2 regions of the Kitasatospora sp. NPDC088742 genome follow, and region 1 is predicted to be linked to the other one. Evidence: riboswitches for the same ligand, from Rfam matches in the RefSeq annotation. Region 1 holds a riboswitch; the other holds the start of a gene.

The links. Region 1 has a riboswitch for cobalamin ahead of ACZ6ZR_RS05380 (prenyltransferase/squalene oxidase repeat-containing protein). Riboswitches for the same ligand answer to the same signal wherever they lie in the genome.
Region 2: it holds a riboswitch for cobalamin, as region 1 does, so the genes downstream of both, ACZ6ZR_RS20985 (ribonucleoside-diphosphate reductase subunit alpha) here and ACZ6ZR_RS05380 (prenyltransferase/squalene oxidase repeat-containing protein) in region 1, are expected to answer to the same signal.

What each region holds. Positions count from the first base shown of each region.
Region 1 is NZ_JBVJLD010000003.1:209,073-223,155, forward strand. It holds gene ACZ6ZR_RS05335 (VOC family protein) at 1-424, opposite strand, end outside; partial or broken gene ACZ6ZR_RS05340 (SDR family oxidoreductase) at 523-900, opposite strand; partial or broken gene ACZ6ZR_RS05345 (MmyB family transcriptional regulator) at 909-1,214, shown strand; gene ACZ6ZR_RS05350 (hypothetical protein) at 1,398-2,057, shown strand; gene ACZ6ZR_RS05355 (PepSY-associated TM helix domain-containing protein) at 2,175-3,635, shown strand; gene ACZ6ZR_RS05360 (ECF transporter S component) at 3,783-4,598, opposite strand; gene ACZ6ZR_RS05365 (ABC transporter ATP-binding protein) at 4,595-6,238, opposite strand; gene ACZ6ZR_RS05370 (CbiQ family ECF transporter T component) at 6,235-7,422, opposite strand; gene ACZ6ZR_RS05375 (hypothetical protein) at 7,422-8,504, opposite strand; gene ACZ6ZR_RS05380 (prenyltransferase/squalene oxidase repeat-containing protein) at 8,501-11,368, opposite strand; cobalamin riboswitch at 11,504-11,631, opposite strand; gene metE (5-methyltetrahydropteroyltriglutamate--homocysteine S-methyltransferase) at 11,808-14,083, opposite strand, start outside.
Region 2 is NZ_JBVJLD010000026.1:45,972-60,257, reverse strand. It holds gene ACZ6ZR_RS21010 (HD-GYP domain-containing protein) at 1-116, shown strand, start outside; gene ACZ6ZR_RS21005 (HD-GYP domain-containing protein) at 113-1,417, shown strand; gene ACZ6ZR_RS21000 (tetratricopeptide repeat protein) at 1,623-2,603, shown strand; gene def (peptide deformylase) at 2,673-3,317, shown strand; gene ACZ6ZR_RS20990 (ribonucleotide-diphosphate reductase subunit beta) at 3,382-4,377, opposite strand; gene ACZ6ZR_RS20985 (ribonucleoside-diphosphate reductase subunit alpha) at 4,410-6,827, opposite strand; cobalamin riboswitch at 6,987-7,109, opposite strand; gene ACZ6ZR_RS20980 (GNAT family N-acetyltransferase) at 7,253-7,747, opposite strand; gene ACZ6ZR_RS20975 (helix-turn-helix domain-containing protein) at 8,049-8,990, shown strand; gene ACZ6ZR_RS20970 (LamG domain-containing protein) at 9,081-10,298, shown strand; gene ACZ6ZR_RS20965 (glycosyltransferase family 2 protein) at 10,500-11,360, shown strand; gene ACZ6ZR_RS20960 (hypothetical protein) at 11,357-11,944, shown strand; gene ACZ6ZR_RS20955 (glycosyltransferase family 4 protein) at 11,973-13,109, shown strand; gene ACZ6ZR_RS20950 (hypothetical protein) at 13,115-14,286, shown strand, end outside.

The DNA of each region.
Region 1 (14,083 bases):
CCGCCTCGTCGGCGTAGCCCAACACCGCCTTCCAGAACGGGCGGACGGCCGCGATGTCGAGCGCGTCGATCGCGATCTCCAGGACCTGGACCGACCGCGGCGCCTCCGCACCGAGCTCGGGCTCCGTCCGCGACCCGGCCTCGCGCGCGAGGCCGGAGATCCGCCGCGCCAGCTCCACGTCGTGAGTGGTCACCGCCGCCCGGTCCAGCGACTGGAGGGTGAACACGACCCGCCCGGGCCTGAGATCGGCGCGCAGGTGCCGGTCGGCGTCGTCGCCGCAGACCGTCACCGCGTCCGCCGCGAGGCTGACCCCCTCGGCCAGCGACCCGACCGGCACCGAGGTCCGGATCGCACCCAACAGGAACCGCCACCCCAACTCGCCGACCGCGTCCGAGGCTTCCCGCCCGCTCAGTTTCCGCTCCATCGCGCCATCGTCGCACCACCGGCCGTCGGCGCGCAGGCAGGTCGGACAGGCAGGTCGGACAGGCAAGTCGGACAGGCAGGGCCATGCCGCCCGGTGGGTCATTGGGCACTGGCGGTGGGGCGGACGAGGATCTCGTTGACGTCGACGTGCGGGGGCTGGGAGACGGCGTAGGCGACGGCCCCCGCTACGGCGGCGGACGGGAGGGCCACGGCGCGGTAGGTCCGCATGGCTTCCCGGGCGTCCGGGTCGCCGATGCCGTCGGCGAGTTCGGACTCGGTGACGCCGGGGGAGACGACCGTGACCCGGACGTCCCCGGCGGACTCCTGCCGCAGGCCCTCGGAGATCGCGCGGACCGCGAACTTGGTGGCGCAGTACACGGCTGCGGTGGGGGAGACCTCGTGGGCGCCGACGGACGCGATGGTGACGAAGTGTCCGCTGCCCTGGGCCCGCATCACCGGCAGCGCGGCGGCGATCCCGGGCGACCGCCGGCCACCTGAGGCAAGCCCAGGGCCACCACCCCGACGACCCCCGCCTACGGGAACTCCTCGACGAACTCGCCGCGCACAGCGCCGACTTCACCCGGCTGTGGGACACCCACGCCGTGCGGGCCAAGACCCAGGACGCCAAGCACCTCCACCACCCGGACCTCGGCCCGCTGACCCTCACCTACCAGACCTTCGACGTCCGCGCCGCCCCAGGCCAGCAACTCGTCGTCTACCAAGCCGAACCCGACAGCCCCAGCGCCCACGCCCTCGCCCTCCTCGGCTCCCTCCACGCCGTCACCCCGTGACCACGGCGGCCGCCGCTGTGACGGACGACACGGTGTACCCCACGGTCGCCGTCCGTGAGGCCGGTGTGTGCCCCAACTGCCGCCTTGTTCCGTACACATGACGTTCCGGTCGGCAGAAGAGGGTGTAGGGGCGGCCCGGGCGAACGGCACGCCGTGCGGTCGGGGAGCCGGTACGTTGTGGCCGTGCGCAGACCGGTCGGCTTGGGGGAGCGGGCGGGCTGGGGCCTGCTCGGGGCTCTCGCGTGCCTGCTTCCGGCTGCCGCCGCGCACGCTGCCGCCGGGGGAGCGCTGCCCGGCCCGGGCGCGCTCGGGCTGCTGCTCGCGGCCCTCGCGGTGCCCGGCACCCTGCTCGCCGGCAGTCGGCTGCGCCACCGCTTCGAGGTGGCGGTCGCGGTCCTGGCGGTCCTTCAGCTGGGCCTGCACGAGAGCTTCCACCGCCTCGCCCCGATGCCGTCCGGCGGTGGCTCCGGCCATGACCTTGGAATGGCGGGCATGGCGGACATGGGAAGCATGGCCGGTATGGGTGGGATGCCTTCCGCCGACCACGGCATGAGCGGCATGGCCGGCATGGCCGGAGTCCACGGCATGCACGGCTCGATGGCCGCCTGGCACACCGTGGCCACCGTCACCAGCGCGGTCGCGCTGATCCACGGGAGCCGGCTGCTGCGCCGCTTGGCGGCGCTGCTGCCGCGGCCCCGACTCCCGTTCCTCGCGGCGCTGTTCGCCGCCCCCGCGCTTCCGGCCGCACCCCGGCCGGTGTTCCCCGAGCCGGTGCGTCCCGCGATCGGGGCGCTGCTCGCCCGTTCCCTCCCCCGTCGGGGGCCGCCGGTGGTGCGGGCCTGACGTCCTCGCGGGCGTCTGGCCCGGCCGCGCCTTCCGGGTGCGGCCCGTGCACCCCACAACCCGACGCCTGCCCCGCGCCCGCACGATCGGGCGCGCGACCCCAGGGGACGAACACCCATGTCTTCGACAACCGAAAACCGGCCGTCCGACGCCTCCGCCCCGGAGGCGGAGAGCGGCGTACCCGCGCGCTCCTGGCGCGAGGTCAGAACGCTGCTGGCCCGCCTGCACTTCTACGCGGGCATCCTGATCGCGCCGTTCCTGCTCGTCGCGGCCGTGACCGGCCTGCTCTACACCTTCACCCCTCAGCTGGACCGGCTGGTCTACGAGACCTGGCTGACGGTCGATCAGCCCGGCGACGCCGTGCGGCCGCTCGCCGAGCAGATAGCCGCCGCCCGCCGGGCGTACCCCGAGGGCGAGCTCGCCTCGGTGATCACTCCGGCGGGGCCGGAGGACACCACCCAGGTGGTCCTCTCCCTCCCCGAGCTCGGGGAGAAGCAGCTCACCGTCTACGTCGACCCGTACACCGCGCAGGTGAAGGGCGATCTGGTCACCTGGTTCGGGTCGACCCCGCTCAGCACCTGGCTGGACGACCTGCACCGCAACCTCCACCTCGGCGACCTCGGCCGCCTCTACTCGGAGACGGCCGCCACCTGGCTCTGGGTGGTCGTCCTCGGTGGCCTGGCGCTCTGGCTGGGCCGGGCCCGGGGGCAGCGCGCGGCGAGCGCGCGCGGCGTGCTGCTGCCGGAGCGCTCCGCGAAGGGCGTGCGCCGTACCCGCAGCCTGCACGCCGCGACCGGCGTCTGGCTGGCGCTCGGGCTGCTCTTCCTCTCCGCCACCGGTATGACCTGGTCGCAGTACGCGGGTGACCGCTTCGGACAGCTGCTGGACGCGGCCAAGGCCCGTACCCCCAAGCTGGACACCACCCTGCCCGGCGCCAAGGCACCTGCCACGGACGCCCCGGCCGGTGAGCACGCCGAGCACGGCGGGGCGGCGACGGCCCAGGCCGTGGCCGAGCCGGACCCGGCAGCCTTCGAGGCGGCCCTGATGGCGGCCCGGGCCGCCGGCCTCGGCGGCACCGTGACCGTGGCTCCGCCCGCGAAGCCGGGCAAGGCCTGGACGGTGGCGCAGGCCGACAACACCTGGCCGGTGCACTACGACCGGGTGGCGGTCGACGTCGCGGACGGCACTGGCACCGTCACCGCCGAGACCCGGTGGTCCGAGTACCCGGTGCTGTCCAAGCTCACCAAGCTCGGCGTCCAGGGCCACATGGGCCGGCTCTTCGGCCTGGCCAACCAGCTGGTGCTCGCCGCGCTGGCGATCGGACTGAGCGTCATCACCGTGCTCGGCTACCGGATGTGGTGGCAGCGCCGCCCCACTCGCGCCGACCGGACGGCCCGCTTCGGCAAGGCCCCCGCCCGCGGCGTCTGGCGGCGCCTGCCCGTCACCGCCCTGGTGCTCGGCATCCCGCTGACGGTAGCGCTGGGCTGGGCGCTGCCCGTCCTCGGCGTGACGCTGGCCGCCTTCGTCCTGGTCGACGTCCTCGCCGGTCTGGTGCGGCGCGGCCCGTCCGCGAGCTGATCACGACGGTGGGCCGGAGGGGGCAACTGCCGCCTCCGGCCCACCTGTTCGCCGGCCTACCGGCGACTCGCCCCCGACCGGGTCTCCGAGGTGAGCCAGGGGTGGTGGAGCAGGTGCCCGTCCCGTCGCCGGTCATCGCGAGCAGCCTCAGGTCGTGGAGTCGTCCTGCCCCGGGGCGAAGTGGACGGGGGCCTCGAAGTTGGCCCGGCGGGCCGCGCGGCGGAAGACCGTGAGGAGGGCCGGGCCGACCAGCAGCAGGCAGAGGCCGGTGGTGACGGCCCGTCCGGTGTCCCAGCCGAGTGAGGTGGTGAGGTCGAAGAGCAGGTAGCGGTGCCACTGCTCGGTGAAGGGCAGGCCGGGGAGGTAGGCGATCGAGCTGTTCGGGTCGAGGCTGAACGGCCAGAAGGAGAGGTTGAGCAGGAAGCCGAACAGGTAGCCGGAGAAGGCTCCGTAGCCGGCGAGCATCAGTGCCTCGGCCTTGCCGCGCAGCGGCGGGAGCAGCCCGGCGATCAGGCCGACGAAGGCGCAGCCGAACATCTGGTACGGCATCCAGGGGCCGACGCCGCCGGTGAGCAGGGCGGAGGCGAAGAGCGAGGTGCAGCCGAGCACGAAGCCGAATCCGGCACCGAAGACCCGGCCGGCCAGCACCAGGATGAAGAACACCGTCTCGACCCCGGCGGTTCCGGCGCCCAGCGGGCGCAGGCCCGCGTTGACGGCCGACAGCACGCCGAGCATGGCGAGCGCCTTGGCGTCGATGCCCCCGGCGGAGATCTCGGCGATCACCACGGAGAGGACCAGGGCGAGCAGGACGCCGAAGATGAGCGGCGGCGCGTACGAGGCGCCGAACCTGCCAGGGGCCACCACGAAGGGCCAGAGGAAGGCGACCAGGCCGATGAAGGCGGCGAGGGCGACCATGATCCGGGCCCGGCCCGGGATGCGGACGGCGGCGGGCAGGGCACTCATCGGCCGGCCTCCGCCGCGGTGAGGGCCCCGGCCACCTGAGCGGTGGTCAGGTAGGGCAGCGGGGCGAGGATCTTGGCGGTCTGCGGGGCGAAGGTGGGGGAGGCGACGATCACTTCGGCGGTCGGTCCGTCCGCGACCACCTCACCCTCGGCCATCACCACCACGCGGTCGGCGGCGCCCGCGACGAACTCGACGTCGTGGGTGCACACCACGACCGCTCGTCCCTCCTCGGCGAGTCGGTCGACGACGGCGGCCAGCTCGGTCTTGGCCCGGTAGTCCAGGCCGCGGGTGGGCTCGTCCAGCAGGACCACCGGCGGGGCGGTGGCCAGCTGGATCGCCAGCACGAGCGAGAGCTTCTGCCCCTCGGAGAGGTCGCGGGGGTGGCTGCCGTCCTCGATCCCCGGGGCCAGCCGGTCGAGGATCTGCCGGGCGGTCGCTCCCGGGAGGGCGGATGCCGCGTCGCGGTCGGCCTGCGCCAACTCCTCGGCCACGGTCTCCAGGTAGAGCAGGTCGGTCGGCGTCTGCGGGACCAGGCCGACCAGGCGGCGGGCCACGGCGGCGGAGACCTTCTTCGGATCGGCCGGGTCCTGCCGGGCGCGGGTCACTCGTACGGTCCCGCCCTGGCGCGGGCCGGAGCCCTGGAGGGCCCAGAGCAGGGAGGACTTGCCGGAGCCGTTACGGCCCATCAGCGCCGTCACCTCACCGGCGCGCAGCTCCAGCGAGACCTCGCGGACGGCGACCGTCCGGCCGTGCTTGACCACGACCCGCTGGGCCGTCAGCAACGGCGCTCCGTCGGCCGGTCGGGAGCGGGCGGGCGGGACGGGGCGGTCGGCGAGGCGCTCGCGCAGCGGGGCGGCGGCCCGGCGGGCGTCGCGGATGGAGAGCGGCAGCGGCCGCCAGCCGGCCAGCCGGCCGAGCTCGACCACCGGCGGGGCGATCGCGGTGTCGGCGAAGACCTCGGCCGGGGCTCCGTCCCGGAGGGCGCCGTCGCCGGGCAGGTACAGCACCCGGTCCGCGTACTGCACGACGCGCTCCAGCCGGTGCTCGGCGAGCAGGACCGTGACGCCCAGGTCGTGCACCAGCCGGGTGACCGCGGCCAGCACCTCCTCGGCGGCGGTCGGGTCCAGCGCGGAGGTCGGTTCGTCCAGGACGAGGATCCGGGGGTGGGCGGTGAGCACCGAGCCGATGGCGACCCGCTGTTGCTGGCCGCCGGAGAGCTCGTGCAGGCCGCGGTGGCGCAGGTCGGCCAGCCCCAGCAGGTCGAGGGTCTCCTCCACTCGCTTCCGCATGACCGCCGGTTCGATGGCCAGCTGCTCCATCGCGTAGGCGAGTTCCTCCTCGACCGTGTCGGTGACGAATCCGGCCAGCGGGTCCTGTCCCACCACGCCCACCACGTCGGCCAGTTCGCGCGGGGGGTGGTGGGCGGTGTCCCGCCCGTCCACGGTGACCCGGCCGCTCAGGGTGCCGCCGGTGAAGTGCGGCACCAGCCCGTTCACCGCGCCGAGCAGGGTGGACTTGCCGCTGCCGGTGCGGCCCACCACCAGGCAGAGCTCGCCCTCCGGGACGGTGAGGTCGACCCCGTGCAGGACGGGGTGTTCGGCGCCGTCGTAGCGGACGCCGACCTGGTCGAAGCGGATCACTGGGTTACCTCGGTGGGCTTTCGGGTCGTACCGGCCGGGAGTCGTTCGGCGGTCACCGGCGGGCGGCCCGGCGGTGGCGCGATGACGCCGGCCAGACCGGCCAGGAGCAGGGCGACGACCGGCAGGGCCGGAAGGGTTGGCCAACTCAGCGGGTAGAGCGAGGGGTTGAGGTCGGCCGGGTCGTAGCCGACGGAGAGGCAGAGCAGGACGGCGGCCGTCACCCCGCAGCCGGCGACCCACCACTCGGCGGCCCGCCACGGATCGGGCCGGTAGCTGGTGCGGCGGACCCGGCGGCCGCCGAGGGCCAGGCCGCCCACGCAGAGCGCCGAGCCCACGGCCAGCGCGGGCAGGCCGAGCAGGGCGGGGGCGGTGCCGTCGAGCAGTCCGTACATCCCGGCGCACAGGCCGCACATGCCGAGGAGCAGCAGCGCGCCGGTGGTCCGGCGGGAGGCCCGGGTGGCGGTGCCGGACCGGCCGTAGCCCCGGGAGTCCATCGCGGCGGCCAGGAGCAGCGAGCGCTCGAGGGCGTCCTCCAGCACCGGGACGGCGATGCTGCGCAGGGCGCGCAGGCCCTTGCTCCGCCCGGCCCTCAACCGCCGTGCCCGGAGCACCCGTTGGACGCTCTGCACCAGTTGGGGCGCGACGCTGAGCGAGACGGTGACGGCCACGCCGAGTTCGTACAGCGCGCCCGGCAGCACGCGCAGGGCGCGCTTGGGGTTGGCCAGGGTGTTGGCGGCGCCGATGCAGCAGAGCAGACAGGCCAGCCGCAGGCCGTCGGTGGCGGCCGAGAGGGTGGCCTCCAGGGAGACCGGGCCGCCGATCTGGATACCCGCGTACCAGGCGGGGGTGGGGATGTGCGGGAGCGAGAACAGCAGGTGGTCGCGCGGGGTGATGCCGGTGGCGAAGACGCAGCGGAAGACCACCCGGATGGCCACCACGGTCAGGGCCAGCCAGAGGTAGTACGTGAAGCCACGGGCCCAGGGCGCGTCCGTGCGGCGCTGGGTGACCACGAAGCCGAGCACGGCGAGCACCAGGGAGAGCAGCAGCGGATTGGTGGTGCGGCTGGCGGCGGTGCCGAGGGCGAGTGCCCAGATCCACCAGGCCACGGGGTGCAGGTCGCGCGGGACCCGCCCCGTGGACCGGGTGGAGTCCTGGTCGTGCTCGGTGAGTCGTGCCACCCGGATCACTCGGCCCGTCGCTGCCGGCGGCGGTGCAGCGCGGCGACCGTGGTGGCGACGCCGAGGGCGATCACCAGGGCGACCCCGGTGACCACCGGGGCGATCGAGCCCGCCTCGTGCGGGGCGTCGGCGACCGGGGCGGCATCGACCGGCGTCAGGCCGGTGGCGGAGGCCGATGACGACGCGGTCGGCGTCGGCGTCGGCGAGGGCGAGTCGGAGGGGCTGGGCGAGGGGGAGGCACCGGAGGTCGGCGAGGCACCCTCCTGGGGCGTCGGGTCCGCGGTGCCCGGAGTGGTCTGCGGGCTGCCCGGTTGCGGGGTGGCGGGGGTGGTGGCCTTGCCGCCGGTGGTTCCGCCGGTGGTCCTGGCCCCGCTCGTGCCGCCGGTTCCGCCCGAGGTTCCGTTCGAAGTTCCGCCGCCCGAAACGCCGTTGGTGCTTCCGCCGGATCCGCCGGTCGTGGTGCCGCCACCGGCCGGGGGCGTGGGTGTGGGCGTGGGGGCGGGGCTCTGAGCGCCCCCGGGAGAGGTGTTGTGGGCGCGGAGGCTGTCCGGGGACATCGCGGGCCGGCCTTCGGTGCCCTCGATGTTGGTGGCGCCGAAGATCCACAGGTCGACGCTGCCGGGCAGCGGCCTGTAGCTCATCGCGCCCAACTGACTGTAGGACCAGGAGTTCTGGCCGGGGTCGGCGTGCCAGTACGACCAGTACGCGGTGGCCGGCGGGGTCTTGACGCACTTGTCCTGCGCGGGCGTCGGGTACTGCGTGCCGCCCTGGTGGCCGCTGTAGCCGATCCGGCAGATGAAGGCCGGCCCGTCGTGGCCGGTGCCGGTGGTCTTCCAGCCGCCCTGGTTCAGCAGGGTGTAGCCGGTGGTGGGGGTGGTGCCGCAGGAACGCAGCAGCGGGCCGCCCCAGTGGCCGAAGTCGACCGCGAGCACCACGCCGGAGGTGGTGGTGCACCGGTCGATCGGCAGCGGGTCGGCGGCCGCCGGGGCCACGCCCGCGCCGAGCCCGCCGAGGGCCATCGCGAGCGTGACCCCGGCGGCGGCCAACAGCCTTGCCAGGCGGGGGAGTCGGGCGCTACGGCGGCTCACAGGTGCCGTCCCGGGGCCGAGGCCTTGCGGCGGTGCAGGGCGACCAGTACGGAGGCGCCGCCGACCGTCAGCAGCACGCCGGGCGCGACCAGGCCGAGGACCTCGGTACCGGTCCAGGCGAGGCTGGAGTCCTGCGGGCCGCTCTGGCCGCCGGCACCGGCCGGTGCCGGGGTGGCGGAGGACGGCGCGGGCGGTGACGGAGGGAGCGAGCCGGAGCCCGGCTCCGAGACGGACGGGGAGGGCGAGTTGGAGGCTTCCGGTGACGGCGAGGCCGAGGGTGAAGGAGAGGGTGAGGGTGACGGTGAAGGAGACGGCGAGGTGGAGTCGGACGGGGAGGGGCTCGGGCTCGGGGTGGTGGTGCCGAGGTCGCGCTTCAGGGTGCCGAAGGAGATGCCGGTGACCCCGCCGAGGGCCTGGGTGGAGGCGCGGAGGTCCGAACCCTTCTGCCCGGCTGAGGCGACGTCGAAGCCGCCGTCGGCGTTCTGGCGGTCGGCCAGGAACTCGATGGCCTTGGCGATCCGGTCCGCGTAGGTGTTCTGACGGAGCGTCATGCCCTGGACGGCCAGGGCGGCGGAGTTGGTGGAGTTGCCCGCCGCACCGGGGAAGCCGCCGTCGGCGGCCTGGGTGGTGGCGAGCCAGGCGAGGCCCTGGTCGACGGCCTCGGCGGCTTCCTCGCCGGGGATCAGGGAGAGTGCCATCACGGCCATCGCGGTGCTGTCCACGTCGGAGTCGTCGGTGCTCGGGATCAGGCTCGGCCAGGCGCCGTCGGGCTTCTGCAGGCTGCGCAGGTAGGCGATCGGGGCGGCCGCGTTCGCGGTGTCGCCCGCCCGCAGCTGGGCCGTCACGCCCAGGGACTGGGAGAAGACGGAGGTGGCCCAGGTGTAGTTGCCCGCCGCCTCGCAGCCGAGGTCCGCGTCGGCCTTGGCGCAGATCGCGGCGTCCAGCGCGGCGATCAGGTCGTGGCCGCCGAAGTCGCGCGGGTCGCGGCCGACGATCTCGGCGAGCAGGGCCTCCTTGCCGATCGCGCCGCCGGAGGGGTAGTCGGAGCCGATGCCGGTCCACTCGTCGATGAGCCGCCCGTTGCCGTCCTTGCCCTGCTGGTCGAGGAAGTCCACGATCCGGCGCAGCGCGGCGTCGTCGGTGCCGGTGGCGGCCAGCGCGTAGGCGCCGTCGACGGTGAGCCCGAAGTCGGCGAACTTCTGGCCGGGAAGGGCGTCGTAGTAGTGGCCGTCGACCAGGTTGGCCGGGTCGGTGAGGAAGCGGCTGCCCTTGGCCAGGTCCGGCGTGCGGGCGGGCTTCGGGGTGGTGGTGGGGCCGAGGTCCCGGCTGACGGTGGCGTAGTCGTTGCCGGTCAGCGCGAGCAGGGCCTGCTCGGTGGAGGGGACGTCGGAGTCCGGGTTCCCCGCGTCGGGGGCGAAGCCGCCGTCCTTGTTCTGACGGGTGTTCAGCCAGCTCTTCGCGGCGGCCTGCCTGTCGCCGAGGCCGGAGGACTTGAGCGCCTGGGCGGCCGCCGCGGTGCCGGCGGTCTCGCCGCTCGCGCCGGCGTAGGGGACGTAGGAGCCGTCGGCCTGCTGGCTCGCGCCCAGTTGCTCGGCGGCCCGTGTGACGAACGCCTCGTGGCCGCCGGCCGCGCGCAGCGCGATGACGGCGAGTGAGGTGCTGGAAGGGTCCGACTCGCAGTGGCCGCCGGCCACGATCATCGAGCCGGCGATCCCGCCGTCGGCGCACTGGAGGCCCTGGAAGCGGTCGAGGACGGCGGCGGGCGGGGTGATACCGCCGCGCACCAGGGCGATCACGCCGTAGGCCTGCACCCAGGGTGAGGCGGCGCCGTGGAAGTCGCCCGCCGCGGTGCACTTGCCGTTCTCGCCCTGGCCGGTGCAGACGTGGTCGGTCAGTTCGGCGAGCAGGTCCCGGCCGCCGAAGGCACGTGGGTTGCCGCCGGTGCTCTCGGCGACCAGGGCGAGCAGGGAGGCGGCGCCGGAGTCCGGCGTGGAGCCCGGGCCGTCGGGGAGGACGAACTGCTCGGTGTGTGCCCGGAGGAAGGCCACCACCCTGCGCAGTGCCGGATCCTGGGTGCGCGAGGCGGCGAGGGCGAGGGCGGTGAACGAGGTGCGGGGGAGGTCGGGGCCCTCGAAGGCCCGGCTTTCCATGTGGTCGCCGTCGGCCAGTTGGCCGGCCAGCCAGGCGGCGGCCGCGGCGGGGTCGGCGGGGGCCGGAGGCGCGGTCGGGCTCGGACTCGGACTCGGGCTCGGGCTCGGCGAGGCGGAGTCGGAGGCGGACGGGCTCGTGGTGTTCTTGGACCGGACCGAGTCGGGGGTGAACGACGGCCCGCCGGTGCTGCCGTCCAGGGAGGTGGCGCCGTACACCCAGGCCTCGACCTCACCCGGTTTGGGCTGCTGGCCCGCGGCGCCGAACTGGCTGTAGGACCAGGTCTGTTGACCGGGCAGGGCGATCCAGTAGGACCAGTACGCCTCGGCCTGCGGGGTGGAGGTGCAGGGCTCCTCGGCCGGGGTCGGGTACTGGACACCGCTGCCGAAGGTGGAGCTGCCGATCCGGCAGACGAAGCCGGGGCCGTCGTGCTGGGTGCCGGCCGTGGTGAACCCGGCCTTGAGCAGCAGGTTCAGGCCGGTGGTCGGGTGGGCGTCGCAGCCGCGTACCGTGCCGCCGCCCCAGTGGCCGAAGTCGACCGCGACGATCGCGCCGGTGGTGGCGGTGCAGTCCTCGAGCGGATCGGCCACGGCGTTGCCGGGGCGGCCGAACAGCACGGTACCGGTGGCGGCGACCGCGATCGCCGAGGTGAGCAGGGCAGAGGCGAGGCTCCGGCCCCTGTGCGCGCGGGTGGTACGGCTGCTGCTGACCCTCACCGGATACGTCTCCCTGGTCGGTCGACGCGGGATCCGACGGCGCAGCCGCCAGGCCCGGGTGGGGGCCTGGCCCGACCGCGTCGTAGTCCGCGACGACGCACGTGATGCTGACGAGCTGTCCGAGGCGGGCATTCCGGCTCACCCGCCGGGTCGGCGGGTCCACGGTTGCGGGTCAGCGCCGGAGTCGGACCGGCTTCCCCCACCATCGACAATCTGAAAAAGGCGGTTCATCAGACCACGGGGCCGACCCGAGGGTCAACGCTGTGTCATATCGCCTTCGCCACACCGTCATCAGCCGCACCTGCGGTGGCGTCCGCGGTCGCCGAGGGGGGAACCCGGTGCGAATCCAGGGCTGACGCGCGGCGGTGCGGGGCGAGTTGACGTCCCGGGCCGGCCGCCGGCGGGCCCGTCGTGGCGCTCCGCCGGTGACCGGGTCGGCTCAGCCGGCCAGCTCCGCCCGGACCGTCCGGGCGGCCTCGACGAGGTTCTCCAGCGAGGCCCGGGTCTCGGGCCAGGCGCGGGTCTTCAGGCCGCAGTCGGGGTTGACCCAGAGCCGCTCGGCCGGGATCGCGGCGAGGCCGGCGCGGAGCAGGGCGGCGGCCTCCTCGGCGGAGGGCACCCGGGGGGAGTGGATGTCGTAGACGCCCGGCCCGACCTCGCGCGGGTACCCGGCGCCGGACAGCTCGTGGGCCACCTCCATGTGCGAGCGGGCCGCCTCCAGCGAGATCACGTCGGCGTCCAAGTCCTCGATGGCACTGAGGACTTCGCCGAACTCGGCGTAGCACATGTGGGTGTGCACCTGGGTGTCGGCCCGGACCCCGGAGGTGGTGAGGCGGAACGCCTCGGTGGCCCACTCCAGGTAGGCGGCGCGGTCGGCCGCGCGCAGCGGCAGGGTCTCGCGCAGCGCGGGCTCGTCCACCTGGATCACCGCCGCCCCGGCGGCCTCCAGGTCGGTGACCTCGTCGCGCAGGGCCAGGGCGACCTGCCGGGCGGTGTCGGCGAGCGGCTGGTCGTCCCGGACGAAGGACCAGGCGAGCATGGTGACCGGGCCGGTGAGCATGCCCTTGACCGGACGGTCCGTCAGGGATTGGGCGTAGCGCTGCCAGTCGACGGTCATCGGGCCGGGCCGGGCGACGTCCCCGGCCAGCACCGGCGGCCGGACGTAGCGGGTGCCGTAGGACTGCACCCAGCCGTGCCGGGTTGCCAGGTAGCCGGTGAGCTGCTCGGCGAAGTACTGCACCATGTCGTTGCGTTCGGGCTCGCCGTGCACCAGGACGTCCAGGCCGGCCTTCTCCTGGTAGGCGATCACCTCCCGGACCTCGGCCTCCATCCGTTCCTGGTAGGCCGCCGCGTCGATCCGGCCTGCTCGCAGGGCGGCTCGGGCGACGCGGAGCTCGGCGGTCTGCGGGAACGAGCCGATGGTGGTGGTCGGGAGCAACGGCAGGGCCAGCCGGGCCCGTTGGGCCGCCGCACGCTCGGGGTAGGCCTGGGTGCGGTGGGCGTCGGCGTCGGTGGTGGCGGCGGCCCGGGCGCGGACCGCCGGGTCGTGGGTGATCGGGGAGAGGGAACGGGAGGTCAGGTCGGCGCAGTTGGCGGCGAGTTGGGGGGCGATGGTGTCGGCGCCCTCGCGCAGGCCGCGGGCGAGCAGGGACACCTCCGCGCTCTTCTGCCGGGCGAAGGCCAGCCAGCGCGCGATCTGCGGGTCCAACTCCCGTTCGGCGGTGGCGTCGAGGGGCACGTGCAGCAGTGAGCAGGACGGTGCGACGTCGACCCGCCCGGCCAGGCCGAGCAGGGTGGCCAGGGTGGCGAGGGACTTCCCCAGGTCGTTGATCCAGACGTTGCGCCCGTCCACCACCCCGGCCACCAGGCGCTTGCCGGGCAGGCCGCCGACGGCGGCCAGGTCGTCCAGGTTGGCGGCGGCCGGGCCGGTGAAGTCCAGGCCGACGCCTTCGACCGGGGCCTTGGCGAGCACCTTGAGGGCTTCGCCGGCCCGGTCGAAGTAGGTGGCGACGAGCAGCTTCGGGCGGTCCGTCAGCGCACCGAGGTGGCGGAACGCCCGGGTGGCGGCGTTGAGTTCGGCCGGGGTGCGGTCCTGCACCAGCGCGGGCTCGTCCAGCTGCACCCACGCGGCGCCGGCCTCCCGGAGGGCCGCCAGCAGCTCGGCGTAGACCGGCAGCAGCCGGTCCAGCAGGGTGATGGGCTGGAAGTCGGCGGCGACGCCCGGGGCGGGCTTGGCGAGCAGCAGGTAGGTCAGTGGGCCGAGCAGCACGGGGCGGGCGCGGTGGCCGAGGACGATCGCCTCGCGGAGTTCGGCGACCTGCTTGGACGGGTCGGCAGTGAAGACCGTGTCAGGTCCCAACTCCGGCACGAGGTAGTGGTAGTTGGTGTCGAACCACTTGGTCATCTCCAGCGGAGCGGCCTCCTGGGTGCCCCGGGCCATGGCGAAGTAGCCGTCCAGTGGATCGGCCGCGACGGTGGCCCGGTGCCGGGCCGGGATCGCGCCGACGGCCACCGTGGTGTCCAGCACGTGGTCGTAGAACGAGAAGTCCCCGGTGGGGACTTCGGTGATGCCGGCCCCGGCGAGGCGGCGCCAGTTGGCGCACCGCAGTTCGGCCCCGGTGGAGTGGAGGGCGGCGGCGGTGACGGTGCCCGCCCAGTAGCCCTCGATCGCCCTCTTCAGCTCCCGGTCCGGCCCCTGCCTGGGGTAGCCGTACA
Region 2 (14,286 bases), on a different contig from region 1:
GGCAGCCCGCGCTGCCGCCGCCCGGCGGCTGGGACGGCGAGGTGCCGGACATCCCGCTCGGGGTGCCCGAGCCCGCCCGGCGCGGCTCCTGGGACCTGCTGCGCGGCAGCTCGTGATCCGGGCCCTGCGGCTGCTGGCGGCCGGGTTCCTGCTGCTCTGCTGCCTGGACGTGCTGCACCACGGGGTGACCGCCCCGCTGGTGGCGGCCGCCTTCGCACTGGTGGTGGCGGTCGGCGAACGCGTCCGGATCACCCTGCCGGGCGACCGCGAGCAGGCCCCGATCGGCACGGCGGTGGCGCTGGCGTACGCCCTGCTCGGGCCGCTGCACGGCCTGCCCACCACGCACAGCGTCTCCCAGGTGGTCGCGGTCGCCGGGGCCGGCACCCTGCTCGGCCGCATCCCGGGACGGCGGAGCTCCCGCCGCCGCGCGCACGCGGGGGAGGCGCCCGCCGCCGGGCCCGGGGTGCTGGACGGGGCGGCCCGGCGGGTGCTGACGGTGGGGTTCGCCGGGGTGCTGTTCCAGCCGCTCTACAACAGCGGGACGCTGGACCAGCTGCCGCTCGCCGGGCCGGTGTACGGGGTGTTCCTGACCGGGGTGGCCGCGCTGGCCGCGCTCTGCGACGCCACCCTGGCGGCGGTGCAGCGGCGGGCCGCGCACGGGCTGCGGTTCGGGGCCGCGCTGGAGGACGAGCTGCGCTCGCTGCTCGGGATCGGCTCGGCGATCGTGGCCACCGGCATGCTGATCAGCCTGCTGGCCGGCGAGGTCGGGCTCTGGGCGCTGCCGCTGTTCTGCGCCCCGCTGGTGCTGGCGCAGGCCTCGTTCCGGCGGGCCGCCGGGATCCGGGCGACCACCGGCCAGACCATCGAGACGCTGGCCCGGGCCACCGAGGTGGCCGGGTACACCCCGCCGGGCCACGCCCGCCGGGTGGCCGACACGGCCTGCGCGCTCGGCCGCGAGCTGGGGCTGGGCAGCCGGGACCTGGCCCTGCTGGAGTACGCCGCGCTGATGCACGACATCGGCCAGCTCTCGCTGGTCGAGCCGGTGCCGGGCGGGGCCACCGCGCTGCTGCCGCAGGCCGAGCAGCAGCGGATCGCCCGGCTCGGCAGCGAGGTGATCAGCCGGACCGGGGTGCCCCGGCGGGTGGCCGGGCAGGTGGCCCGGCTGGCCGACCCGTGCCGCGGGCCGGACGGCCGGGAGGACCCCTCCGTCCCGCTGGCGGCCCGGATCATCCGGGTGGCCAACGCCTATGACGACCTGTCGGCCGCCGCCCGGGACCGCTGGCCGGGCGAGCCGGAGCGCCGCCGGGAGGTGCTCGGCCGGCTGCGGGCCGAGGGCGGCCGGCTCTACGACCCGAGGGTGCTGGACGCGCTGGGCGGGCTGCTCCCGTCAGCCCCGGGTCCTCGGTACCCGGACTGATCCCGGCCGCCGCTACCTGACACCCCCGTGACGGTTCCTGCCGAGGTGGCGTCCGGACCTGACTGAGCACCCTCGCAAGGAGCGCGGCCCCGGGGCGTCGTGGTTGGATGCGGTCATAGCGTGGAAAGGGCCCGGACCGGGCGGGCCGAGGGCCCGTCACCCGGCGGGCCGGGCAACCGGCGGACGACTACGGCAGGGACGGAACGTGAGGATCTTCCACCGCGCACGGCACCGGCCGTCGGCGACCTGGCGGCAGACCACCGACCGGGCGTTCACCCTGATCGGGGACGGCCGCTACGAGGACGCCGGAACCCTGCTGGTGATGGCCGCCGACCTGGAGCCGTGGCTCTCCGACTCCTGGTTCAACCTGGCCCTGCTGCACAAGTTCCGCCGTGACTGGGAGCAGGCCAGGGCCGCCGGGCTGCGCGCCGTCGCCCTGCTCGACCGCGACCAGGGCGCACCCGACTGGTGGAACCTCGGCATCACCGCCACCGCCCTGCAGGACTGGTCGCTGGCCCGGCGGGCCTGGCAGGCGTACGGCCTGCGGCTGCCCGGCGGCGCCCAGGACGGCCCGGTCCAGCTGGACCTCGGCACCACCCCCGTCCGGCTCTCCCCGGAGGGCGAGGCCGAGGTGGTCTGGGGCCGCCGGCTGGACCCGTCCCGGATCGAGGTGCTCTCCATCCCGCTGCCCTCCTCCGGCCGCCGCTGGGGCGAGGTGGTGCTGCACGACGGCGCCCCGCACGGCGAACGGGTGGCCGACGGCGTGGCCTACCCGGTCTTCGACGAGATCGAGCTCTGGGCGCCCTCCCCGGTGCCCACCTATGTGGTGCTGCTGCACGCCGCCACCGCGGGCGACCGGGACGCGCTGGAGCGCCTGGTGGCCGAGGCCGGGTACGCGGCCGAGGACTGGACCTCCTCCGTCCGGCTGCTCTGCCGGGCCTGTTCGGAGAGCCGGATGCCGAGCGACGACGGCCGCACGGTGCACCACGACCCGCACGACGACGGGGACGCCGCCCACCCCGGCCACCTGAGCCACCTCAGCCAGGCCGGTTCGGGCCTGGCCTGGCTGGTCGAGCGGGAGTGCGGGATCGCCGCTCCCGCCGCCCTGGTCCGCACCCTGCTGGACCGCTGGGTGGCCGCCTCGCCGGACGGCCGGGCGTACCGGGACCTCGAAGAGGTCTGCTGAGTAAGGGCTATCGCTCCGTTCGGCACCGTACTCTTTACCGGAAGATCCGAGTACAGGAGAGCGGGAGCGATGGCGGACCAGCACGACCACGACCACGAGGGCCACGACCACGACCACGACCACCAGGAGTCGGGCGCGGGCAAGATCGTGGGTGAGCTGCCGGATACGTCCAAGGGCACCGCCCGTCCGATCACCGTGGTGGGGAACCCGGTGCTGCACCGGGAGACCAGGACCGTGACGGCCTTCGACGCCGAGCTGTCGGCGCTGATCGACGACATGTTCGTCTCGATGTACGCGGCCGAGGGCGTCGGCCTGGCGGCCAATCAGATCGGCGTGGACGCCAAGGTGTTCGTCTACGACTGCCCGGACGACGAGGGCGTGCGCCACGTCGGCCACGTGGTCAACCCGGTGCTGGAGCCCTTCCCGGCCGACCGCCCGCGCAACCTGGACGACGGCAACGAGGGCTGCCTCTCCGTCCCCACCGCCTACGCCGAGCTGCCCCGCCCGGACTACGCCGCGGTGACCGGCCAGGACAAGGACGGCAACCCGCTCCGGGTCGAGGGCACCGGCTTCTTCGCCCGCTGCCTGCAGCACGAGACCGACCACCTCTACGGTTTCCTCTACATCGACAAGCTGTCGAAGCGGGACCGCAAGGACGCCCTCAAGCAGATGGCCGAGGGCACCCCGCGCTACGCGACCGTCGCGAACGACTGACGGCCGGTCATGACGAAGGCCGCCTCCCCCGACCGGGGGGAGGCGGCCTTCGCCGTGGGCGGGCCTAGAAGTCGTCGTCGAAGGCGACCGAGCCCTCGACCGCGACCTGGTAGGCGGAGACCCGGCGCTCGAAGAAGTTGGTCAGCTCCTGGACGTTCTGCAGCTCCATGAAGCCGAACGGGTTGGTCGAGCCGTACCGGATCGGCAGGCCGAGCCGGGCCAGCCGCTGGTCGGCCACGGCCTCCAGGTACTGGCGCATCGACTCGGTGTTCATGCCGGGCAGGCCCTCACCGCAGAGGTCCTGGGCGAACTGGAGCTCGGCCTCGACGGCCTCCTCCAGCATCTCGGTGACCTGCTTGGCCATCGTGTCGTCGAAGAGGTCGGGCTCCTCCTCGCGGACGGTGTCCACCACCGAGAAGGCGAAGTCCATGTGCATGGACTCGTCCCGGAACACCCAGTTGGTGCCGGTGGCCAGGCCGTGCAGCAGGCCGCGGCTGCGGAACCAGTACACGTACGCGAAGGCGCCGTAGAAGAACAGGCCCTCGACGCAGGCCGCGAAGCAGATCAGGTTGAGCAGGAAGGCCCGGCGGTCGTCCTTGCTCTGCAGCGAGTCGAGGTGGTCGACCGCGTTCATGTACTTGAAGCAGAACTGCGCCTTCTGGTGGATGGAGGGGATGTTCTCCACCGCGTCGAAGGCCGCCGCGCGGTCGTCCGGGTCGGGCAGGTAGGTGTCGAGCAGCGTCAGGTAGAACTGGACGTGCACGGCCTCCTCGAACAGCTGCCGGGACAGGTAGAGCCGGGCCTCGGGGGAGTTGATGTGCTTGTAGAGGCTCAGCACCACGTTGTTGGAGACGATCGAGTCACCGGTGGCGAAGAAGGCGACCAGCCGGCCGATCATGTGCCGCTCGCCCTCGCTGAGCTTGGCGAGGTCGGCGACGTCGGAGTGCAGGTCCACCTCCTCGACGGTCCAGGTGTTCTTGATCGCGTCCCGGTACCGGTCGTAGAACGACGGGTAGCGCATCGGACGGAGCGTCAGTTCGAAGCCCGGGTCGAGCAGCATCTTCTCGCGGCCGGGGACGTCGGGGGTGGTGCTCACTGGCAGGCCTCGCAGGACTCGGGGTTCTCCAGGGAGCAGGCCAGCGCGGCCTCCTCCTCCGGGGTGAGGGTCGGGGCGCCGACGGTCACCGGGACGGGCGCGGCGGCGCGGGCGGCACCGGAGGCGGCCTGGGCGATCCGGGTGGCCGGGCGCGAACGCAGGTAGTAGGTGGTCTTCAGACCGACCTTCCACGCGTAGGCGTACATCGAGGAGAGCTTGCCGATGGTCGGCGCGGCCATGAAGAGGTTCAGGGACTGGCTCTGGTCGATGTAGGGCTGACGGGCGGCGGCCAGGTCGATCAGCGCGCGCTGCGGCAGCTCCCAGGCGGTGCGGTAGAGCGAACGGACCTCGCCGGGCAGCCAGTTGAAGTCCTGGACCGAGCCGTTGGACTCGCGCAGCGCGTCCCGGGTCTGCTGGTCCCAGACGCCCAGCTCCTTGAGCTCGCGGACCAGGTACGGGTTGACCTGGAGGAACTCGCCGGAGAGGGTCTCGCGCTTGAAGAGGTTGGAGACCTGCGGCTCGATGCACTCGTAGACGCCGGCGATCGAGGCGATGGTCGCGGTCGGCGCGATGGCCAGCAGCAGCGAGTTGCGCAGGCCGGTCTCGGCGATCCGGGCGCGCAGCGCGTCCCAGCGGCCGGTCCACTCCGGGGTCACGCCGAAGTGGTCGATGTGCAGCTGGCCGCGGGCGGCCCGGGTCTCGCCGTACGCCTCGTGCCGGCCGAACTGCTCGGCCAGCTCGCTGGAGCGCTCGTAGGCGGTGAGCATGATGCGCTCGGAGATCAGCGTGGAGAGCCGCTTGGCCTCGGCGGAGTCGAAGTCCAGGCGGAGCTGGAAGAAGACGTCCTGAAGACCCATCACCCCGAGGCCGACCGGCCGCCAGCGGGAGTTGGAGGTGCCCGCCTCGGTGGTCGGGTAGAAGTTGATGTCGATGACCCGGTCCAGGAAGGTCACGGCGGTGCGCACGGTGGCGTCCAGCCGGTCCCAGTCCATCGCGTTCAGCAGGTCCTCGGCGGTGGCACCGGGGGCCACGTGGGCGCCCAGGTTGACCGAGCCGAGGTTGCAGACGGCGGTCTCGGAGTCGTCGGTGACCTCGATGATCTCGGTGCAGAGGTTCGAGGAGTGCACCACCCGGCCGGGCAGCGCGGTCTGGTTGGCGGCCCGGTTGGAGGCGTCCTTGAAGGTCATCCAGCCGTTGCCGGTCTGCGCCAGGGTGCGCATCATCCGGGCGTACAGGGTCTGCGCCGGGATGGTGCGGACGGCCTTGCCGGCCTGCTCGGCCTTGAGGTACGCCTCGTCGAACTCGGCGCCCCAGAGGTCGACCAGCTCGGGCACGTCGGCCGGGGAGAACAGCGACCAGTCGGCGTTGGCGTTGACCCGGCGCATGAACTCGTCCGGGATCCAGTGCGCGAGGTTCAGGTTGTGGGTCCGGCGGGCCTCCTCGCCGGTGTTGTCGCGGAGCTCCAGGAACTCCTCGATGTCCGCGTGCCAGGTCTCCAGGTAGACGCAGGCCGCGCCCTTGCGGCGGCCGCCCTGGTTCACCGCGGCGACCGAGGAGTCCAGGGTGCGCAGGAACGGGACGATGCCGTTGGACTTGCCGTTGGTGCCGCGGATCAGGCTGCCGCGCGAGCGGATCCGGGAGTAGGAGAGGCCGATGCCGCCGGCGTGCTTGGAGAGCCGGGCGATCTGGGCGTACCGGTTGTAGATCGAGTCCAGGTTGTCCAGCGGCGAGTCCAGCAGGTAGCAGGAGGACATCTGCGGGTGCTTGGTGCCGGAGTTGAAGAGGGTCGGCGAGGAGGTCAGGTACTCCAGCCGGCTCATCAGCCTGTAGAGCTCGGCCACCTCGGCCACCGACTTCTCGGTGTCGCCGACCGCCAGGCCCGCCGCGACCCGGAGCAGGAAGTGCTGCGGGGTCTCGATCACCTGACGGGTGATCGGGTGACGCAGCAGGTAGCGGGACTGCACGGTGCGCAGGCCGAAGTACTCGAAGCGGTCGTCGCCGGCCGGGTCGATCAGGCCGTTGAAGGCGGCCGCGTGCTTGGCCACGAAGGCGGCCGTGACGTCGCCGATCAGGCCCTCGGCGTGGCCGACGGCGATCGAGGCGGAGAAGGAGACGGCGCCCTGCGAGACGGCCTCGTCCCGGATCTCCAGCGCCAGCAGCCGGGCCGCCAGCTTCGAGTACTGCGGGTCCTCGGCGATCATCGAGGCGGCAGCCTCCACGGCCAGGCCGCGCAGCTCGGCGAAGTCCGAGCCGGCGTGCCGGCCGCGCAGCGCGGCGGCCGCGACGTGGCCCGGGTCCGCCTGGGGGAGGTCGGCGCTGCGGTCCGTGAGGAGCCGGAGGAGCGCGGCCCCCGGGTCGGTACGGTCTTCGGCGGTTCCCTGGGCGGGCAGGGCAACTGAGGCAGCGATGGTCAAGGCGCTTCTCTCCTGGCGGCGGCGGTCGGCGTGGCTGCCGGGCCGTCATGGGCGCAGGGGAGCGCAGCGCGGACACCGTCACGGCGCGCGCCGACCACCCCCCGGCCCACCCGCGAGGCCCGGACGTCAGTGCTGTGCTCCAAGGCGTCTGCGGGGAAGCCGTGTGGCACACCGTCGGCAGGTCACCGGACTCGCGGGGCGTCGTCGAGACGCCCGCTCACCGTTGCGGGGCAGTCCCGGACTTCCACCGGATTCCCCTGCATCGACAGCGAGAGCGAGCATACATGTAGTGGCATCGATCATCGGCACCCCCAGATGTAGTGTCGCGCCGTCGTGTTCGTCGTACTCCGGTCCGTCAGCGCAGGACCCTTGCGGGGCTTGGACGGGGCCCCGTGAGGGGCCCCGGAACGACGCCTGACGGGCTCTCAGAAGGTCATCGTGTAGACCAGCAGCTGGACCCCGGGGCGGACCTCCCAGTCCCGTTCGGGGGTGCGCCGGAAGCCGAGCCGCTCGTACAGCCGGTGGGCGGAGGTCATCGACGGGCGGGTGGAGAAGGCCATGCCGGTCAGGCCGAGCTCGCGGCTGCGCGCGATGGAGGCCAGGACCAGCTGCTCGCCCGCGCCGCGGCCGCGGGCCGCGCCGGAGACCGCGAGCATCCGGATCTCGCCCTCGTGCGGGGCGGCGATGTCCGCGAAGGAGGTGCCGCCGACCGCGAAGGTCACACAGCCGAGCAGCCGTCCGTCGGCCGGATCGACCGCGACGAGGAGTTCGGCCTGCTCGAAGCGCGGGCGGGCGTCGAGGAGCTTCGCGGCGTACGGGCCGTCGGCCGGGCTGTGGCCGTCGCCGACGAAGGCCTCGTGGGTGACGGCACCGACCGCGGGGAGGTCGGCCTCGACGGCGGGGCGAATGACGATGTCCATCCGGACAGTCTGCCCGAACGGGTGTCCGAACGACCGGACGGGGTGCCGTGCGGCGGGCCGCCCGCCGAGGGGTCGGCGGGGTAGCCGCCGGGGCGGTGCCAGTTGTCCCGCCCGTGGCGGGAGTTGAGCCTCAGGTCCCGGCCGACCAGGGCGCCGAGCAGGCCGAAGGCGGAGACGATCGCGAGCAGGGCCAGGAGGGCGGAGGGGTTCATGCCGTCGAGTCTTCTCCGGTCCGGCGGCACCCACGAGTGGCAGGAACGACCCATTGCGTCGATATCCTGCCATCGGGCATCCTGGCTCCATGCTGCGCAACGTGGTCACCGTGGTCCTGGAGGACGTCCACCCCTTCGAACTGGGCGTGGCCACCGAGGTGTTCGGGCTCGACCGGCGGGACGACGGGCTGCCGCTCTACGAGTTCGCGGTCGCCTCCGACCGGCCCGGGCTGCTGCGGACCCACGCCGGGTACCGGATCGAGGTCGAGCACGGCGCGGAGCGGCTGGCCGAGGCCGACCTGGTGATCGCCGCCGCCACCCACGTCCGGGAGGAGTACCCGCAGGTGCTGATCGAGGCGCTGCGGGCCGCCGTCGACCGGGGCGCCCGGGTGCTGTCGATCTGCAGCGGGGCCTTCCTACTGGGCGCCGCCGGGCTGCTGGACGGGCGCCGGTCCACCACGCACTGGAAGCACACCGCCGGCCTGGCCGCCCGCTTCCCGCTCACCACGGTGGAGCCGGACGTGCTCTACGTGGACGAGGATCCGGTGATCACCTCGGCCGGCACGGCGGCCGGCATCGACGCCTGCCTGCACCTGGTCCGCAAGCTCCAGGGCGTGGAGGTGGCCCGGGGGATCGCCCGCCGGATGGTGGTGGCCCCCCACCGGGACGGCGGCCAGGCGCAGTTCGTCGCCCGGCCGCTGCCGGAGTGCGACGCGGACTCGCTCGGCGGGCTGCTGGACTGGCTGCGCCGCCACCTGGACCAGGAGCTGACGGTCGATCAGCTGGCGGCCCGGGCGCACATGTCCCCGCGCACCTTCGCCCGCCGGTTCCAGCAGGAGACCGGCACCACCCCGCACCGCTGGCTGACCAACCAGCGCCTGCTGCTGGCCCAGCGGCTGCTGGAGGGCACCAACGAGCCGGTGGAGACGGTGGCTTCGTCCAGCGGTTTCGGGAACGCGGCCACCCTGCGGCACCACTTCACCCGCTGGCTGGGCACCACCCCGCAGGCCTACCGGCGGACCTTCGGCTGAGCCGCCCCGGGCGGTGCCAGATTCCGCTTCGGTATCGGTTCGGCGGGCGGAGGATCTGCCCTGGTGGCCCCATGTTCTAGCATCCGCAGTATGACTGACGGTACGGAACGCCCGGACGAGGCCGCCACTCCTGGCCAGGTTCCCTCTCAGACGCCGCCCGCCGAGGCGGCGCCCGCCGCGCCGGTGGCCGCGGGCGCGCCTGCGGGCGGGCCGGAAGCCGCCCGGGCCGGGCAGGCCCCGGACGCCGGGTACCCGCTGCCGCAGGGGCAGTACCCGCCGCAGGCCGCGTACGGCTACCCGCATCCGCAGGGCCAGTACCCGGGCGAGTTCCCCGGGCAGGCCGCGTACGGCTACCCCCACCCGCAGGGCCAGTTCCCGCAGAGCCAGTACCCGCAGCCGGCGAGCAGCGCCCCGGACTGGGAGGGCATGGCGGCGGCCGAGGAGCAGCGGCAGAGCCGGCGCCGGCGCCGCTCGATCACCGCCGTCGTGATCGCGGTGGCGGTGGTGCTGGGCGTCGGCGCGGGCGCCGTGATCATCAACGGCACCGGCAAGGACGACAAGCCGGTGACCAACGGGACGGCCTCCCCGTCCGTCAAGCCCTCCGGCTCGCCCTCGACGGGGGCGGACGGCGACGCCACCGTGCCGGGCGACCCGAACAGCCTGGCCGACTCCTCCGGGCAGGCCAACCTGGCCATCAGCCCGGACGCGCAGGTGAGCAAGGTGCAGAACGGTTCGGTGCTCCGGCTGCGCAGCAACAACAACTCGAACGCCCAGGCGGCCGGCAAGGTCGTGGACGTGTCGAAGAGCTTCACCGTCTCGGCCTGGGTCTACAACGAGGCGCCGGAGGTCTCGCGGACGGCGGTCAGCCAGGGCGACGGGGTCTCGTTCTCCTTCGACCTCGGGCGCGACGCCGCGGCGAACGGCACCAAGTCCTGGGTGTTCCGGGTGCAGACCGCGGACGGCGGGGCCGACGGCACGGTCGTGCAGGTGTTCTCCGAGAACGTGAACACCCTGCGGGAGTGGGTGCTGCTCACCGGCGTCTACGACGCGAGCGCCAAGACCATCGCGCTGTACGTGAACGGCGCGCCCGCCTCGCAGAACGCCACCGCCAAGGTGCCGGGCATCTGGGACGGGCCGGGGCCGTTCCAGCTCGGCCGCAGCCGCCAGCACAAGCTCTGGACCGGGCACTGGGCCGGGGTGCTGGGCAGCACCAAGGTCTGGGACAAGGCGCTGTCGGCCGAGCAGGTGGCCATGCTCAAGACCGGCGGGGTCAAGGACAAGCCGGTCGCCTCCTGGCTGGTCGGCTGACGGGTCGTCACAAGCACGAAGCGGCCCGTTCCGCCAGTGTTTTGATCATCACAACCTGGTCACGCGGGGGATCCCGGGGGCTGATGGTCCATAAGCATCGGCTAAGGTCTCGTGTGAATCGAAGCCCGTTCGAGGTCTGCGTCGGCAACCACGTACCCGAGCGGGCGTTCTGATGGGTGCACAGAGCATGCACACGAATCCATGGGGGGCTTGAGCGTGCTCCGTCTTTCCGTCGTCATACCCGCACTCAACGAGGCGTCGAACCTTCCCACCGTGATGGCGAACATCCCCGTCGCGGAACTGGCCGAGGCCGGCTGGCAGACCGAGGTGCTCGTCGTCGACAACGGCTCGACGGACGGCACCGCCGAGGTGGCCGCCTCGTTGGGGGCCCGGGTGGTGCACCAGCCCGAGCGCGGCTACGGGAACGCCTACCAGCTGGGTTTCGACTCGGCCACGGGCGACGTGGTCGCCACCGGTGACGCCGACTGCACCTACCCGTTCGACGCGCTGCCCGACCTGCTCCGGACCCTGGTCGAGCGGGACGTGGAGTTCATGACCACGGACCGCCTCGGCCGGCAGAACCGCGACTCCATGAAGCGCTCGCACACGGTGGCGAACCACGCCCTGAGCGCGCTGAGCCGCAGGCTGTTCCGCAACGGGCTGCGCGACTCGCAGTCCGGGATGTGGGTGTTCCGCCGGTACGTCTGGAGCGGACTGGACGTCAGGTCGCCGGGCATGGCCTTCTCCCAGGAGATCAAGAACGCCGCCACCAGGGCCGGTTACCGCTGCCTGGAGGTGCCGATCGAGTACCGCAAGCGCGGCGGCGAGGTGAAGCTGAACGCCCTGCCCGACGGCATGGCCAACCTGCGCCAGCTCTTCGACCACCGCTTCCGCCGCGAGGCCGGCGAGGCCGTGCGCCCCGCCGCCGACGAGCTGACCGGCACCACGGACCTCGGCATCCCGGACCCCAGAACCCCGGACTCCGGCACCCCGGACGCCGCCCGCCCGCCCGTGATCGGCCGGCCCGCCGACCCGCTGACCTCGCGGTACGAGTCGGTATGACGGACCGGCACGACCCGGCGGAGGACCGGCCCGAGGGCGAGGGCCCGACCGAGGAGCCGGACCTGCCGCCGGGCCCGGCCCCCGCCCGGCGCCGCCGGCGCTCCGGCCGACGCGGCGTCAGCAGCCGCCGGGGCGGCGGCATCCGGCGGAACCCCGTCCTGGCCGGGCTGCTCGCGGCCGCGGCCGTGGTGGTGCTGGCGGGCGGGGTCTGGTCCGTCCCCCCGGTGCGGACCGTCCTGCTGCAGTCCTTCACCCGGCAGAACACCCCGTTCGTGGAGCTCTACTTCACCACCGAGCCGAGCTTCGAGGGGGCCACCGCCGTGGTACCGCTCGCGCTGAACGCGCACGGCACCGGGGTGAAGAGCTATCAGGTCAAGGTCGTGCTGGAGAAGGCCGACGGCAAGCCGGCCGCCGAGACGGTGCTGACCGTGGTCCCGAAGGACGGCACCCCCGTCCCGGTCCTGGCCAAGGTCCAGGTGGGACACGAAGCGACGCTGGTGCGGGTGGCCCTGGTCGGGCACCCCCAGACCCTGCACTTCCGCTTCGGGAAGGCACAGGCAGCCCAGCCCGCCGCCAAGCAGTGAACCCCCGAGCCCTCGTCCTGGAAGCCTGATGCGCACGATCCTGCAGGTCACCCCGTACTACCCGCCGCACCTCGGCGGGCTGGAGCGGGTCGTCGAGCACCTCTCGCGACAGCTCGCCCGCCGCCACCTGGTGCGGGTGGTCACCACCGGGCTCGGCGCGGGCGGAGCCGCCCGCAGCACCGTCGAGGAGACCACGGGCACCGGCAGGCTCACCGTCCGCCGGCACCGCGCGGTCGAGGTCGCGCACACCGCCGTCGCCCCGGGGCTGCCGCTCTCGCTGCTGCGAGCGCCCCGCCGGGCGGTCCTCCACGTGCACTGCGCGCACGCGCTGCTGCCCGAACTGGTCGCGCTCACCGCGCTGCTGCGGCGCCTGCCCTACCTGCTCCACTTCCACCTGGACGTGGACGCCTCCGGGCCGCTGGGCCGGCTCCTGCCGCTGTACAAGAAGCACGTCTTCGGCCGGGTGATGCGGGCCGCCGCCGCGGTGGTGGTGCTGACGCCCGCTCAGGCGGAGTTCGTCCGGGAGACCTACCGGGTGCCCGCCGAGCGCGTCCACGTGGTGCCCAACGGAGTCGGGGCGGAGTACTTCCGGCCGGCCGGCGAGCGGGAGGCGCCGCCCGCCGGCGAGCCGCTGCGGCTGCTCTTCGTCGGCCGGCTCAGCGCGCAGAAGAACGTGGACCGGCTGCTGGAGGCGATGGCCCTGGTCCGCGAACCGGTCCGGCTGCGGGTGGTCGGGGACGGTGAACTGCGGGCCCGGCTGGAGGAGCGGGCCGCGCGGCTGGCCCCCGGGCTGGTCGAGTTCTCCGGCGGTCTGCACGGCCCCGAACTGGTCGCGGCCTACGCCGGGGCGGACGCCTTCGTCCTGCCCTCGGACCGCGAGGGCATGCCGCTGGTGGCCCTGGAGGCGATGGCCTCCGGACTACCGGTGCTGGCCACGGCGGTGCCGGGGAACGCCGAACTGATCGGCGGGGTGGGCCTGCTGGCCGAGCCGGAGCCGGCCGCGCTGGCCGCGGCGGTCGACCGCCTGGCGGCCGACCCGGCGCTGCGCCGGACCTTGGCCCGGCGCAGCGGCGAGGCAGCACGGACGTACTCCTGGGAAGCGGTGGCCACCTTGGTGGAGCAGGTCTACGACGAGGTCTTCCCGGCCACGGGGGGCCGGGGGTGAGGGGCGTGCGGCTCGGGAGGTTCGGCGGCCGGGACGCCGCCATGGTCGGGATCAGCCTCGCCTGCGTGGTGGAGGCGCTGCCCGCTCCGCCGGACGTGCTGCTGACCCCGGCGGGTCTGTGGCTGCTGCTAGGCGCGCCGGTGGTGATCTGGCGCGGGGTGGCCACCAAGGTGGTGTCCGGCCGTGACTCCGCGTGGATGCTCGCGGTCGGCTTCGCCGTGCTGACCGACCTCCTCGTCGCGCTCGGCGTGAACACCGTGCTCCCGCTGTTCGGGGACGAGCGCCCGTTGACCAGGGCCACCCTCACCGGGGCGACGGCCATGGTGCTGGTGGTGCTCGGGGTGGTGCTGCCGGAGGCACCCGCCCGGCCGCCCGGCCCGGGCCGGCTCCCGCGCGGACTGCTGCCGGTCGGCGGGCTCGGGGCGCTGGCCCTGGTGCTCTCGGTGGCCGGCCCGGTCCGGCTGAACAACGGGTTCAGCGGTGCGGTGAGCACCGTCGCGCTGGTGGTGGTCGCGGCGCTGCTGGTCCTGCTGATGGTCCGTCGGCGCCGGTACCCGGTGCAGGTCCTGGAGGCCGGGCTGTTCGCCTCGTCCGCCGCCCTGCTGCTGCTGAACTCGCTGCGGGGCTGGTACATCGTCGGCCACGACATCCAGCGCGAGTACCAGTTCTTCCGGCTGACCCTCGGCGGGTACCACTGGGACGTCTCGGCCTACCCGGACGCGTACAACGCCTGCCTGAGCATCGTGCTGCTGCCGGTCAGCGCGGTGCGGCTCACCGCGATCCCCGACGTGTACGTGTTCAAGCTGCTGCTGCCGCTGCTGTTCGCGCTCACCCCGGTGCTGGTCTACCGCTCGGTGCGCAACGTCGCGCCGCAGTTCGTGGCGCTGCTGTCGGCCGTGTACTTCATGGTCTTCCCGACCTTCTTCACCGACATGACCTTCCTCGGCCGGCAGGAGGTGGCCTTCCTGCTGATCGGCTGCGCGATGGTGGTGCTCACCGACGGCGGCCGCCCGCTGTGGGCGCGCCGGACGGTCTTCCTGGTGCTGCTGGGCGGCGTGGTGATCTCCCACTACTCGACCATCTACCTGATGGTCGGGGTGCTCGGCCTGACGGTCGCGGTGGACCTGATCTGGCGGCTGGCGGCCCTGGGCGGGCGGCGCCGGGGCAGCCGGCGGCG